One region of the Oleiphilus sp. HI0061 genome, then DNA from elsewhere that is predicted to be linked to it. Evidence: predicted binding sites of a transcription regulator. Region 1 holds the regulator's gene; each other region holds the start of a gene.
What was found. Region 1 encodes sigma-54, which starts transcription at its own class of promoters, with help from an activator protein. Its sites were predicted from a motif close to TGGCACNNNNNTTGCTNT; they were not measured.
Positions count from the first base shown of each region.

Region 1 (3,923 bases):
CGGTTTCAATCGCTTCGGTGAGTGAGTGTGTTGTGCTGCTAAGTGGGTGTTTGCGTCGAGTATCGTGAAAGCGCTTTAGGAGCGTCTCACTTTGTGCGTCAAGAAAAATGATATCGACATCAATCTCCATCTGCTTTAGCTTCTCGTAAACTTGGGGGAATGCTTCTATTCCACCCTGCAGATTTCTAGCATCGATACTGATCGCAACGTTACTTAACCTTGTATCTTTACCTTGTAGTGATTGTTTACCAAGGTTTAGTAAAAGCCCAACCGGTAAATTATCAATGCAGTAATACCCCATGTCTTCAAGGACGTGAAGGGCCGTGCTTTTTCCGGAACCGGATCTGCCACTGACAATAACGAGCTTCATAAGAAGTTCCTAGCAATTTTGAGCTTCTAAGGTTTGTAGGTCTTAAGCAATTATTTTCTGATAAAGTTCAGTGCCTGTAGCAGATTCCCTTAAACTATCGCAAAAAGCAGTGTTGTTGAACTTCTCTGCAATTTGACTTAAAAGATCCAGGTGCTCGCTCGTCGCCTCGGAGGGGACAAGTAAAACGAAAAGAATATCAACGTCTTCGTTATCTATCGAGTCAAAAGGTATCTTTTTTTCAAGTGTAAATAGACAACCAATAACTTGTTTGCAGTTTTCCAGTCTGCTGTGGGGAATGGCAATTCCTTGCCCAACTCCCGTGCTTCCCAGTCGTTCACGAGAAATAAGGTTGTCAAATATTTCAGTTTCATCAAGATGAGGAAATTGTTTTGAGACCAGGTGTGCAGCCTGTTGAAGAACTTTTTTCTTGCTACCACCGGGCAAACCGCGTTGGGTTAGCTCCGGTGACAAGATGGCCTCGATAGTAATTTTATTTTCAGACATTTTTCGACTCTAAAGATCGCTAATAACTAGCGTGCTGCTGCGCCGTGTGCGCGGTCAACTTTCTTTTCCTTGTGCTTAAGAATTTGACGGTCTAGCTTATCAACTAGCTGGTCGATAGCGGCATACATGTCGTCGTTCTCGGCGTGGCCGTGGATATCTGCACCAGCGATATGTAGCGTTGATTCAGCAATATGTGCTTGTTTCGATACAGAAAGGGTTACCTGTACGTTGCTAATGCCGCCAATATGGCGCTCTAGCTTTTGCAATTTGGTTTTCACATATTCTTTAAGTGCATCAGTTAAATCTACATGATGGCCAGTGATATTTAATTGCATAGTATTCTCCTATCATCGTTATTTTTAGCGAGAGTTGAATATTGACTCACTTTTCGCTTATCAAATCAACTTGCTGCAGGCAGCAAGTTATCAAATATTGTATTAAACCAATCTTTTTCTTTCGTTCGATGGGGGGATCGACATCGCTTCGCGGTATTTTGCGATAGTGCGGCGGGCGACGTTAATTCCTTGCTCTTTCAACAAGTCGGCAATCTTGCTATCGCTAAGAGGTTTTTTAGGGTTTTCTGCTGATATTAACTTCTTAATAATTGCGCGAATCGCTGTTGACGAGCACTCTCCGCCAGTAGTTGTGCTGACGTGGCTTGAGAAAAAGTATTTGAGTTCAAATATGCCTCGTGGCGTATGCATGTACTTTTGTGTTGTCACACGAGATATGGTGGACTCATGCATTTCTACCGCTTCAGCAATATCATGTAAAATCAGCGGCTTCATCGCTTCATCACCATAGTCAAGGAAGCCTTGTTGGTGAGCTACTATCTTACTTGCCACTTTTAGAAGCGTCTCGTTACGACTTTGTAGGCTTTTAATAAACCACTTTGCTTCTTGAAGTTGATCCTTCATAAAGGTGTTGTCGTTACTGGAGTCAGCTCTCTTTATAAACGAAGCATAATTTGCATTGACCCTTATTTTTGGCGCAATCTCTGGGTTGAGCTCAACTTTCCAGCGTCCTTTTTCTTTCTTTACGACGACATCTGGCACAATGTACTCAGGCTCGGAAGAAGCAATGGATTCACCTGGTTTAGGGTTCAAAGACTGAATTAGAGAGATAACCTCTTTCAGTTCATGCTCTTTAAGGCGGCTGCGTCGCATTAGTTGAGCGTAGTCTCTTGATCCTAATAAGTTCAGGTAGTGGCTGATTACAAGCTTTGCTTGTGGTAGCCAGGGCGTATCTTTTGGTAGCTGGCGTAACTGTAGCAGCAAACAGTCGGGCAGGTCTTTGGCAAATACCCCAGGTGGATCAAAGTGCTGCACGCGTTTTAAGACGGCTTCAACTTCATCTAATTCAACCGGGTCTTCGTCATCTGAGTTGTGCAGCCCCTCGTGTATCTCTTCAACGGTATTCGTTAGGTAGCCGTCTGTATCTGTTGCGTCGATTAATGACATCGCAATGTATCGGTCGCGATCAGACATGGGGGTAAGGTTAAGTTGCCAATCTAGATGATCTGCAAGAGACTCGGTAGCAGCGTTTCTTTGTTCGAAGGCATTGTTGTCATCTTCGGGAACGGGACCACTGGGCGCATTGTTTGTATATATGTCATCCCAAGCCGTATCAACAGGCAGATCTTCCGGTATAGTATCTGACCACTCTTCACTAGGCGTGTCGGCTTCATTACTAGCAGGTGCTTCGCTCGAACTGGTGTCTGTACTACTGCTTTGTTGGTTGTCCTGAGAGGCGTACTCGTTGCCATCATTTTGATGACTTTCATTCTGATTTTCTTGTTTATCACTTGTATTTCCAGGCTCGTTGTTATCGTCCTGGAGTTCGAGCATAGGATTAGATTCCAATGCTTCTTGTATTTCGTTTTGAAGGTCAAGAGTCGACAATTGTAGCAAGCGGATTGCTTGCTGCAATTGAGGTGTCATTGTCAGTTGTTGACCGAGCTTTAATTGGAGAGAAACCTTCATGTTCATGAGGATGTCACCAACTTAAGACTTAAATTTTGAATCATGTATTGTCGCTTATTATATTTTGCGGAAATGGTCGCTGTGAATAAACGTATTTATATTTACTTCATTTACACAAGTGTAGTGCGAAGATAGCAAAGTGTGAAACAAATAAAAGTATATTTACGTTACCAGCCTACAAATAATTGTTTTAGATCAAGTTATCGTCTTGTTGACGTGAAAATTGCATGCTACTCATTTCTAAGCTGAAAGTCATGCTTAATTGTTTGTATATGCTGTTCGAATCGAATGCTATGAACTAGCCACTGGCTTATAATTTGAATTGATTGCCCAAGTAGACTTGTTTGACCTTTTCATTATTCAGAATGTCTTCAGCACTTCCTGAAGCAATGATATGGCCATCACCAACAATATAGGCTTTTTCACAAATATCCAGCGTTTCTCTAACGTTGTGATCGGTTATGAGTACGCCGATATTTTTACTTTTAAGGTGAGAGACGATTGACTTGATGTCGTTGACCGATATTGGGTCGACACCTGCGAAGGGCTCATCGAGTAGAATGAAGTCAGGCTCCATTGCTAAAGCTCTGGCTATTTCCACTCGCCTACGTTCACCGCCTGACAAGGCCATGCCAAGACTATCTTTGATGTGAGTGATGTGAAACTCTTCGAGTAAGGCTTCCATTCTTTGTCGCCTTTCGCTGCGAGAAAGATCTTTTCTAATCTCTAGTACCGCCAGGATATTGTCTCGAACACTTAACTTTCTAAATATTGAAGCTTCCTGGGGCAGGTAGCCGACACCGTTTCGTGCCCTATCATGCATAGCCATGGATGATAGGTCGGTATCATTAACTGATATCTTGCCTTTATCATGCTTAACCAGGCCTACAATCATATAGAAACAAGTGGTTTTACCAGCACCGTTAGGGCCGAGCAGCCCGATCACTTCACCGCTGTTGATAGTCAGGGAAACATCTTTAACTATTTGGCGTTTATCATAGGCCTTGGCTAGGTTTTCTGCTTTTAAAGTTTTCATTGTTGCTCAGGTCTATTGCTTTTGCTCGGCA
Region 1 covers NZ_LWFE01000987.1:402-4,324, forward strand. Annotated here, with positions in the region: partial or broken gene rapZ (RNase adapter RapZ) at 1-370, opposite strand, end outside; gene ptsN (PTS IIA-like nitrogen regulatory protein PtsN) at 413-874, opposite strand; gene hpf (ribosome hibernation-promoting factor, HPF/YfiA family) at 901-1,209, opposite strand; gene A3735_RS11455 (RNA polymerase factor sigma-54) at 1,312-2,856, opposite strand; gene lptB (LPS export ABC transporter ATP-binding protein) at 3,167-3,892, opposite strand; partial or broken gene A3735_RS30895 (hypothetical protein) at 3,905-3,923, opposite strand, start outside.

Region 2 (3,923 bases), on a different contig from region 1:
GCCGACAAAGCCATCCTATCCATGGCGGACTCCAGAAAAGTGCGCATATCGTCTTGCATGGCACAATGTTCTGCAATCTCCCCACCCTCAAGCGCACTATTAAGCTTGCCCTGCCTGGTGATTTGCGCGTCTCGGGCTTTGCTCACGCGAGCCAGTACCTCATTCGAAGACTCACTAGCCTGAGCTTTGCCAAGTAAAACCGATGCAGGTTGACTCGCCACTTCGACATGCAAATCGAAGCGATCCAATAAGGGGCCCGACAACTTCCGCCGATAGTTACTTATCTGCTGGGGGGTATCAGTACAACTCACTGTAGGGTGGCCGCTATAGCCACAAGGGCATGGGTTCATTGCTGCAATTAACTGAAAGTCTGCCGGAAATGTCAGGCTCGCACTGGCTCGGGAAATTCTGATCTCCCCACTTTCAATCGGCTCCCGAAGTACTTCAAGCACCGAGCGTGCATACTCTGGCAACTCATCCAAAAACAATACACCATAATGGGATAAGGATATTTCACCAGGCTTTGGCTGTGCGCCACCACCAACGAGCGATACGGAAGAAGCTGTATGGTGAGGAGAACGAAAAGGCGCTTGCATCATCAAGCCCGGTTTTCTGGGAATACCCGCCAGCGAATAGATTGAGGCCACCTCCACTGCCTGAGCATTGCTTAAGCGTGGCAGAATACTTGGCAGGCGAGAGGACAGCATGCTCTTGCCTGTCCCTGGAGGGCCGTAGAATAATAGGTTATGGCGTCCAGCTGCTGCCAACTCCAAAGCACGTCTCGCTTGGAACTGACCCTTAATATCAGCCATATCCGGCTGCTTTTCGTCTTCCAAAATCATTTCTTCATAAGAAAGGGCTTGCAAAACACCGGGTGATTTAAGGTGCTGGCAAATTTCGCTCAAATGGCGTGCGGGGAAAATTGTATCGCTGCCAGCCATTTTCCCTTCATCAGCGTTACCATATGGGATAAATAAACATCGGCCGTCTTTTACGCTGGCAATAGCCGTGGGTAATACACCGGCAACCGGGCGCAAGTCTCCGGTTAAGGCCAGCTCACCAATAAACTCACTTTCACCAAGCTTTTCCGAGTCTATTTGACCTGTCGCAGCCAGGACTCCAATAGCAATTGCCAGATCATATCGTCCCCCTTGTTTAGGCAAGTCTGCAGGCGCCAAGTTAATGGTCACACGCCGATTCGGAAATTCGAAGCCAGAGTTGATTAAGGCACTGCGTACCCTTTCTTTGCTCTCTCGAACAGCCATTTCTGGAAGCCCAACAATCGCTAGGGATGGCAAACCATTTGAGAGATGAGTTTCGACTGTCACCAAAGGTGCATCGACACCGAGCTGAGCCCGGGTATAGATAATAGATAACGACATCGCATTCCTTTGCTAAGTTCATATCTGTTTAAGAAGGTAAGGAGCTGTATCAGGTAGACCGGAAAGCGCCTCATTAATACGCTTTGTATTAACTATTGCGCCATTTTAGATCAGCAGCATTATGCCCCTCAGTAGTGCAAGCACTGCATAAGTACAGTGCAAGAACGAACAAGTTCCATCTGTTCGTCATTAAATCAAGCTGACTTTTTCTCTAATTCAGCAAAATCTTTTTCTAGTTGTTCCAATTTGGCGCGTGTTGTTTCCAGCACCAATTGCTGAGTCTCAAACTCCTCACGAGTGACTAAATCCAGCTTGGAAATGACACCATTAATAAGAATTTTCAGTTGCGCAGTCAGATCCTCTTGAGCCGACTTTCCGGCGTCAGGTAATATCTGACTAACCTGTTCGTGGATGGTGTTAAGTACTTCTTGAGGGCTAAGCAACAAACGCTCCTTGGAATGCCTGGGACATTCTTTCTACATCAAACAAAAGAGCTATTCTAACACGCCCTGCCAGCGAAACCCACAACCCTAAAAAGGACAGATCTATTTTCAAATAATCAGATCCTCCCCCTATAAAAATCACCAAAGAGATGCGCTCGCCGCCAACCCGCATCAGATATTGCGTCATTATGGTGCGCCAAATCCAAGCCCGCACCACAAGACCACAACAAAACCACCACTCAACAATAACACTTAATCTTATGTAACTGTTATATAAGCTTTTTTTCAAACTGGCACACCCCCTGCTATATACCGATCAGATTTGTTATTCCGAATGAGAGATTCGTTTTTCATTTTGAATAGCAAACAAGAACTAAAACACATTTTTTTAACTAGTAAATATTGCAGCGACAGCACAGGAGATATCCATGAAACTCGTAACTGCCATAATCAAACCATTTAAGCTGGACGATGTACGTGAGTCATTGTCTGAAATTGGCGTACAAGGTATTACCGTAACTGAAGTTAAAGGTTTCGGCCGTCAGAAAGGTCACACGGAATTATACCGTGGCGCTGAGTACGTTGTTGACTTTCTTCCTAAGGTTAAAGTTGAAGTTGCCATTGGTTCCGACTTGGTTGACCAAGTTGTTGAAGCTATCAGCAAAGCAGCTAATACCGGCAAAATTGGTGACGGTAAAATTTTCATTTCACCGCTTGAGCAAGTTATTCGAATCCGTACCGGTGAAACCGGCACTGATGCGGTTTAAATCTCATTCATCACTAAGCAACTAATTTTTTAGAATACAGTACGGAGATTTCCTTATGGAAAACGTAATGAACAACATTTATGAATTGCAGTATGCAATGGACACCTTTTATTTCTTGGTGTGCGGCGCATTAGTTATGTGGATGGCAGCAGGTTTTGCCATGCTGGAAGCAGGCTTGGTTCGCGCCAAGAACACCACTGAGATCCTAACCAAGAACGTTGCACTGTTTGCAGTATCATGCACCATGTACCTAATCTGTGGTTACGAGTTCATGTATGGCGGCGGCTTCTTCCTATCAGGTACTGACAGCGTTGCAACTATAGACGTTGCTCAAGCTCTAGCAGATTCTGCTGAAAACGGCTTCGGCGGTGACTCTGTTTACTCAGGCGCTTCTGACTTCTTCTTCCAGGTCGTATTCGTTGCAACGGCAATGTCTATCGTATCGGGTGCGGTTGCTGAGCGTATGAAGCTTTGGGCTTTCCTAGCATTCGCAGTTGTTATGACGGGTTTCATCTACCCAATGGAAGGTGGCTGGACTTGGGGTGGTAACTCTGTGTTCGGTATGTACGACCTCAGTAGCTATAGCGATTACGCTGGTTCAGGTATCGTTCACATGGCAGGTGCTGCAGCAGCATTGGCTGGTGTTATCATGCTAGGTGCTCGTAAAGGCAAGTACGGTGCTAACGGTCAGGTTAACGCTATCCCAGGTGCGAACCTTCCTCTAGCAACGCTAGGTACATTCATACTGTGGATGGGCTGGTTCGGTTTCAACGGTGGTTCTACTCTTAAACTGGGTGGTATCGAAGTAGCTAACGAAGTAGCAAGCGTATTCTTGAACACTAACGCTGCTGCGGCAGGTGGTTTGATCGCTGCATTGATCGTTGCACGTATTCTATTCGGTAAGGCTGACCTTACAATGGCATTGAACGGCGCACTAGCAGGTTTGGTTGCGATCACTGCAGAGCCTGCTGATCCTTCTCCACTACTAGCAACGATCATTGGTGCGATCGGTGGTGTTATCGTAGTATTCTCAATCGTAACACTTGATAAGCTTAAGCTTGACGATCCTGTTGGTGCAATCTCGGTACACGGTGTAGTAGGTCTATGGGGTATCTTCGCAGTACTTCTATCAGACGCTGACGCTACATTCGCTGGCCAGCTGGTTGGTGCACTAACGATCTTTGTTTGGGTATTCGTATGTAGCTTGATTGTTTGGGGCGTTCTTAAAGCAATCATGGGCATCCGAGTAACTGACGAAGAAGAGTACGAAGGTGTTGATATCTCTGAGTGTGGTATGGAAGCTTACCCAGAGTTTACTCGCGACTAATCTC
Region 2 covers NZ_LWFE01001112.1:6,855-10,777, reverse strand. Annotated here, with positions in the region: gene A3735_RS16300 (YifB family Mg chelatase-like AAA ATPase) at 1-1,382, opposite strand, end outside; gene A3735_RS16295 (accessory factor UbiK family protein) at 1,577-1,825, opposite strand; gene A3735_RS16290 (hypothetical protein) at 1,818-2,114, opposite strand; gene glnK (P-II family nitrogen regulator) at 2,254-2,592, shown strand; gene A3735_RS16280 (ammonium transporter) at 2,660-3,919, shown strand.
Region 2: the regulator sigma-54 is predicted to act here: its motif matches at 2,117-2,134, upstream of glnK (P-II family nitrogen regulator).

Region 3 (3,923 bases), on a different contig from region 1:
GCCATTTTTAGCTTGTGCGGAGTACGCAAACCTTTGTATCGGTTTTCGATATCGATTGCTTGACCCACGCTATCCTGAACTCCGTAACGACACCAAGTTGATCCGACGCACGACTTAACGGTACGTAAGGACTTACCGTAGGCGTGACCCGTTTCAAGGCCTGCTGCAATTAGTTCACCCCAAATAGTGGGTAGGTCATTAAGTTTAGCGCCAAATAAGTCTATACGCTGCCCGCCCGTAATCTTTGTATAAAGTTTGTACTTTTGGCCTACTTGACCGATAGCGATCAGTTGCTCAGGCGTAATCTCACCACCTGGTACACGTGGGACAACTGAATAGGTGCCATCTTTTTGCATGTTTGCAAGAAAGGTATCGTTGGTATCCTGCAGGCCTGTATGTTGCTCTTCTAGAATGTAATCATTCCAGCTAGCTGCAAGCATATTTGCTACCGCAGGCTTACAAATATCACAACCAAGGCCGGTACCGTGTTTTTCTACCAGTTCGCCAAATGACATGATACTACCGACACGAATTAAGTGATATAGCTCTTCACGCGTATGAGGGAAGTGTTCACAAATGCTTTTATCAACCGTAACGCCGCGCGCTTCAAGCTCAGTATCAACAACATCCTTAAGAAGTGCTGCGCAACCGCCACAACCGCTAGCTGCTTTGGTTTCACCTTTTACATCACCTACGCTGCAACAACCGGAATCAAGAGCGTTAATAATGTCGCCTTTACTAACGTTTAGGCATGAACAGATTGTTGCTTCCATTGGTAGTGCTGAAGCACCTAGCGCAGGACCACCCCCTTCAACATTCGGTAGAATCATTCCTTCAGGGTTTTCGGGAAGCTCGATACCGTTCAGGTAGTATTGAAGAAGTGTGTCGTAATCTGAACAGTCGCCAACTAGTACTGCACCTAACAGTGTATTGCCGTCTTCAGATACGATGATTCGCTTATAGATCTCTGAGTTTTCGTTACTGTAGACGTAAGCGATTGAGCCGGGCGTTTTACCATGGGCATCGCCAATTGAGCCGACGTCAACACCCAGAAGCTTCAGCTTCGTGCTCATGTCTGAGCCAGTAAACGAAGGTTTTTCGTCGTCGTCGGAGAATTGCTGAACAGCAACTTCTGCCATTCTATAACCGGGCGCAACCAGTCCGTAGATCATGTTGCCATATAGAGCACATTCACCTATAGCAAAAATGTCCGAGTCAGAGGTTCGGCAGTGGTAATCGACAACGATACCGCCACGCTCACCAACTTCTAACCCGGTTTTACGTGCTAACTGATCATAGGGGCGAATGCCTGCAGAAAATACGATCATGTCAGTATCAAGATGCGTGTCATCTGCGAAGTTCATTCGCAGTTTTGTGTTATCACCTTTGTTATCGATAAGCGTAGTCGCTTTTTGGGTATGTACTTGAACACCAAGCGCTTCGATCTTACGGCGAAGCATCTTGCTGCCGCCATCATCTAGCTGAACACCCATTAAGCCGGGAGCAAACTCAACAACGTGAGTTTCAAGCCCTAGATTTTGAAGTGCGTTTGCACACTCAAGACCAAGCAGACCACCACCTACAACTACACCAATTTTTGAGGTCTGGGCATGTGATTTAATTTCACCCAAGTCATCAATTGTTCTGTAGGTTAGGCATTCTTTGCTTTCAGAACCTTTGATAGGTGGTACAAAAGGATAAGAACCAGTTGCCAATACTAGCTTGTCATAATCGAAGCGTCGCCCGCTTTCAGTGATAACAATTTTGTTTTTACGGTCTATATCTGTAACGGCATCACCAAAAATCGCATCAACACCATTATCTTTGTAGAATTCGCGGGTTGTTAGTGCTAGATCTTTTGGCTCTTTGCCAGAGAACACTTCAGAGAGATGTACCCGATCGTAGGCTGGTCGCGTTTCGGCGCCTAGTACTGTAATGTGTGCTCCAATTTCGGATGCAATCATTTGGTCAACGAAGTGATGACCCACCATGCCGTTACCGACTACAACAACTCTACTATTCTTCATTCTATGGCCTCGTATGTCTGAGAATCTGCGCATACGCTGTGCTTATTTACTAGTGAAAAGCTTTAGCGTTACTCAATGCTTGTTTACGCAATTATCTGTAATTAAGCATGAGCTATGCCAAGTATCGAAATAATTTCATAGGGTATTGAAATAAAAAGGAAAAAAATTCTTAAGTTCGTGTTTTATAGCCAGGTTTTGAGCGTTTGAGAAAAAACGCGTGCTTTAAAGTGGTGCAGCTAAAAAATGCTGTTTTCCGCCTTGGTTGATAATGGTGCATGACTATGCGCTGAGTTCAATCCTAAGGCAGTATATTGCGTTCGTTTTTACATATGCCGTTGAAAATTAAGATTTTAATCTAAAGGGGGTGTTATTTTGCTACTTATTGACGCAATAATACCCATAATAAATAAGTGAGTGAAATATCAGATGCATCTAGAAAGCGGGCTTCGTACAAGTGCAGGGCAAATATCAGTAAAGGGCTTAAAGCACCAAAATGAAGATTCTGTCGGAATATACGTCCCGAAAGAGCCTCTATTAACTGTAAAGGGAATGGTTGCTATTGTTGCAGATGGAGTCAGTAGTGCAGAGGCGGGCAAGGAGGCAAGCGAAACCTGCGTTAAGAACTTTATCTCCGACTTCTTCAGTACACCTGACTCCTGGACAGTTAAAAACTCAGCTCAAAAAGTATTAACGGCTTTGAATCGTTGGTTATATGGGCAGGGGGTTGGTTATCTTCAGGCTGAGCATGGCTATATCAGTACAATGTCGACCTTGGTTATCAAGTCGCGTGTCGCGCATATATTTCATATCGGCGATAGCCGAGTGTACCGCCTTCGGGGAAATAACTTTGAGCAGCTCACGCATGACCATTCCGCCAGAGTAAGTAAGGATTCCACTTATCTTACTCGTGCAATGGGAATGGATTTAATGCTTGATGTCGACTATTACTCGGAGGATGTCGAATCTGGTGATATCTTTTTTCTGAGTACCGACGGTATTCATGATTTTATCAACGATAAACGTATAAAAGAAGTCATTGCTAAGGCGGTTGATTGCAAGTCGGATGAATTTACCGGGCTTTGTGAGAGTTTGGTTGATATTGCACTCGAAAACGGCTCCGATGATAACTTGAGTTGCCAGATTGTCAGAGTCGATGCTTTGCCTTGTCCAAATGCCGAAGATGCCTACGTAAAGCTTTCAGACTTACCCTTCCCACCAGAGCTTTCCCCTGGAATGTCTATTGACGGCTACCATGTGATAAAAGAGCTACATGCCAGTAATCGATCACAAGTATATTTGGTAAAAGATCATAACACTGACAAGTTACATGCTATGAAAACGCCTTCAGTGAATTATGATGATGATTTGGCGTACAAAGAGCGATTTGTATTGGAACCCTGGGTAGCTGGCCGTATTAACAGTAAGTACGTAGTAAATATTCATGAAAGTGAAAGAGGGCAAAAGTTCCTTTATTACGTTTGTGATTATGTTGAGGGCCAAACGCTAGCTGAGTGGATGAAAGCAAATCCAAAGCCCGGTATCGAAAGAGTTATGTCGATAATTCATCAGGTAGTGAAGGGTGTTCGTGCTATGCATCGTAAAGAGACTTTGCATCAGGATATTAAACCAGAAAATATAATGGTCGATGACGAGGGTAAGGTAACGATTATAGATTTTGGTTCCTGCTTTATTGCGGGTGTTGCTGAAATAGAATCACCCTTTGAACGTGAGCAAGTACTGGGAACTGACACCTATGGTGCGCCAGAGTATAAGCTGGGACGAAAAGCTTCTTTAAAGTCCGACATGTTTTCAATTGCTGTTGTTCTCTACGAAATGCTGACGGGACAACAGCCTTATGGCGAAAAATTTGAGACCAGTCAGTCTACCAATGAATTT
Region 3 covers NZ_LWFE01000224.1:13,136-17,058, reverse strand. Annotated here, with positions in the region: gene nirB (nitrite reductase large subunit NirB) at 1-2,027, opposite strand, end outside; gene A3735_RS02685 (bifunctional protein-serine/threonine kinase/phosphatase) at 2,454-3,923, shown strand, end outside.
Region 3: the regulator sigma-54 is predicted to act here: its motif matches at 2,130-2,147, upstream of nirB (nitrite reductase large subunit NirB).

Region 4 (3,923 bases), on a different contig from region 1:
TCGATATTCTGATTGGTAATTTATTAGCTAGCAGGCTGCCGAAATCACATCTATTATTATGTATTCGAACTTGTTTACCAAATTGCTCCGACTCTGAAATCCAGTCACAAATTTGTAAACACAATATTAGCTATTAACAACACAAAACATGATCTTAATAGCACAAAGACACAGGAACTTGTCACCATGAAAATGATTTCTCGTTTTATTACCATCAGCATTCTTGCCGCCGCAATCATCTTGCCTTTTTTCTTTAAGATGGACAATGGTAAGCCTACACTCGCCATGCCGACGTCTGCCGACCTGATTCCTGATAAAATACTACCCGACAGCCTTACCGGCAATGAAAGCTCGAGCTCGACAACCAGCTCAAGCAGCAGTAACAAAGTGTCCTTCTACAAATGGCAAGACGCAACAGGCATGTGGCACTATGGTGATAGACCCCCAGCAGGGGCTCAGAACGTATCAACCATGAATGTAAACACCAATGTTAATATTATCCAAAGTGTGAAAATCGAGTCGGACGAAGAGTCTACCTCAGCCTATGCACCACAACCCAAAATGTCAGAAACCCTGGCAGATGGCCAACTAACAGCTGATGATGCATTCAATGCAATGAGTGACGCAAAAGCCGTCCGTGATATGATGGAATCTCGTAACGAAACACTGAAAGCGATTACCGGCGAAAACTAAAAGCCATTCATTTCGCTCATACCAGTACACTTCAGCAAATAGCCCTGAGAAGACCTTAAGTCATTAAGGCCCTCTCTAAGCCCCTTACCAGAGCACAAAAAGACCGTGACAAAAAGCAGTAAACAGCAATATCGAATTAAAGAGATGTTTTACAGCCTGCAAGGCGAAGGCGCTCGTGCAGGGCGTGCAGCTGTATTTTGTCGTTTTAGTAAGTGCAATTTATGGAATGGGAGAGAAGATAGCCGGGCAGACGCTGTGTGCAATTTCTGCGACACAGATATTCTTGGCACAGATGGGCAAAATGGTGGCGAGTTTGCTAATGCCCAAGCATTGGCAACAAAAATTCAATCACTCTGGGACAGCAATCAAGTACTCGCCAGCTCTTCTTCAAGCCGTAAGAGTATAGCCAAACCCTACGTTATCTTCACTGGCGGAGAACCACTACTTCAGCTTGACCCAAAACTGATAGAGTTGATGCATCAGCTAGGTTTTGAGATCGCTATTGAGAGCAACGGCACGCTCCCTCTTCCTGAGGGTATTGACTGGGTATGCCTTAGCCCAAAAGGCAAATCAAGCATTGTTTTTGATCGCTGTGATGAACTGAAGCTGGTTTATCCTCAGAGCGATGCACTCCCCGAAGCCTATCAAGACTTCCCTGCTGATCACTATTTTTTATCGCCCATGGCCAGCCCCGCTGTGCGCTTTGGTGAAGACCCAGACAAAATAAACAATACCCGTTTAGCCCTCGACTATTGCCTGAGCCATCCTCAATGGCGCTTAACTTTACAAATGCATAAGCTACTTGGAATAGACTGAGTTCACAAATTTGACCAAACGCAACAAATAGCGTCGACTTTTTTTACACTCAAGAGTGACACATATTCCTAAGCAGCTGTTTTATTGACGTATATCTTCAATGGCACGATTAATGCTTTAAATTAGATCGTTTTTAACACTAAATTTAAGGGAGTAAACACCATGAAGAAAATCATCTCTGCCGCTTTGTTAAGTGCAGCATGTGTTAGTGCTAATGCTGGCATTATCTTTTCAGATAATTTTGATTCCGAAGTACCTGACGTTACAGTTCACACAGGTTCTGATACTGACTATAACAACTTCACTAACTGGAACGTATCTGACGGCACAGTCGACCTTGTAGCTCAAGGTGATTGGGGCCTCAACTGTGCAGGTTATTCAGGAAAGTGCGTTGACCTTGATGGATCTAGCGGCAATGCGGGCATATTTTCTTCTAATGCACTTACTTTGGCAGCAGGTACATATACTCTGAGCTTTGACATCTCAGGTAGTCAGCGCCCCCAGTCATTTTTCGACGAAATGCAAGTCACTTTAGGCGGATTCTTTAACGAAGACTTCTCTCGAGTTGCCTTTCAAGGCTGGGAAACAGTGACACGTACATTTAATATTGCTCAAGAAACAACAGATGTGATCAGCTTTAATCACGCTGGTGCAGACAACATGGGTATCATGCTAGACAACGTTGTTCTAAGTACAGACTCTGAAAATTCAGTTTCAGTCGATGAGCCAGCAACTTTTGCATTATTAGGTCTTGGATTACTAGGCCTTGGTGCAGCTCGACGCAAGCAACAGGCATAACCTCTATCAGGGGTTTATTATTAACTAACACTAGTGAATAAATAAACCCCGCTGCAATTCCATTTTTTCCTGCTACCTCCATTCCATCTTTATAGCACATAAGCTACCTTAGGCCTTTAGAATTTTATAATGGATAATTACCATGCGCCTTATTTTATTATTTCTTATATGCTTAGTACTTGCAGCATGCTCAACCCGTGACTTACAAGGAACCTTGGGGGGGGCTACTGCTCAGCGCTTAGTCACACATAGCATCGATGATCTGGTCAGAAGTATTGAAGATGAAAAGCTAGATGCACTCGAAGGTAAAAACGTTTATATCAACTCTTACTTTTTAAGTGATTCACCCCTTAAAGCTTATGCCGACAAACGTTTGGCGATTGAGTTAGAAAGCCGTTTCGGTATCAATGTTGTGGCCACACAAGAAGAGTCTGAACAGGTGATGACAGCCTTCTACACCTCTCTTGGCACAGACTTGGACAACTTTGGTATTGCCATACCCTTTGGCTATGTTCCAGGGGTCGCTGAAAACACTCAGCTAAACATCATCACTTTAGAGAAATTCCACGGTATCGCAGAAATGTATTACTACATCGGCGAAACCGGCAGCGAAAATCGTAGCCAAGTCTTACAGGCCAAGGTGAAGACCGATGCCCTAGGCCTGCCATTTATCACGATTCCGCTTTCTAATATCGACCGTCACGAAAGCTTATTTTAGCCTTCGCTCTATTCGCTATTATTAGTGTTTGCTTACTGCTTCTGCTCCATCAGCCAAGCGACTTGTTTCTCAAGCTCTTCAATTCGAGCGAAGAGCTCATCTGAAGACGCTGAAGAGTCGCTTACTGGTGTTGAAGGCTCTTGTATTTGCGTCATATCAGGCTCCCCACTGAGCAGGTGCATATAACGATCTTCCCGCTGTCCGGCAGACGACGGTAAGCGACACATCAATGGTGTTGTTCTGTTTAGCAGCTTATCGACTAAAGCAATTAGTTCTTCTGGCCCTGAAAACTCATACATTCTGCGGGTTCGGGTGAGAAGCTCATTCACCGTCTGCGGGCCTCGCAGCAAGAGCATGCAAAAGATAGCGTGCTCTGCGTCATTCATATGATATTCACGCGTCAGACGCTGGTCATATTTATCCGCTCTTGAACCGTACTCAAATTTTACCAAGGCCCGCTTCTGTAAGTCATAAAGGCTCTGTTGAACATCACCTTCAGAAAGATCCATCACCGGTTCACGGCTAGTTTTCTGATTGCAGGCTGTCACCAGGCTATTGAGCGTTAAAGGATAGACATCGGGTGTGGTTAGCTGTTTCTCCATCAAGGCCCCCAAAATACGAGCTTCGACTAATGACAAGATGGAAGAAGAATCATGTTCACTCATTTATGATTTATGCCTTTTGTTATATTTTAGTGAATTTGTCGATTTTAACGTGTGTCTTTATCAATTACACGACTTATTGAAACAGCAATTATTGGACATCGGATCTATCCTCTGCATACTTATATAGCATAGTTTTTAGCACCAAGGCACTCTAGGACAATTACTTAAAAGGATATATCTATGAGCAAGCCGCTCATTATGATAGTTGATGATGAACCTATCAATTTACGTCT
Region 4 covers NZ_LWFE01000347.1:2,038-5,960, reverse strand. Annotated here, with positions in the region: gene A3735_RS04740 (DUF2390 domain-containing protein) at 1-137, shown strand, start outside; gene A3735_RS04735 (DUF4124 domain-containing protein) at 187-693, shown strand; gene queE (7-carboxy-7-deazaguanine synthase) at 838-1,509, shown strand; gene A3735_RS04725 (PEP-CTERM sorting domain-containing protein) at 1,672-2,307, shown strand; gene A3735_RS04720 (hypothetical protein) at 2,450-3,025, shown strand; gene A3735_RS04715 (YceH family protein) at 3,058-3,690, opposite strand; gene A3735_RS04710 (two-component system response regulator) at 3,871-3,923, shown strand, end outside.
Region 4: the regulator sigma-54 is predicted to act here: its motif matches at 1,611-1,628, upstream of A3735_RS04725 (PEP-CTERM sorting domain-containing protein).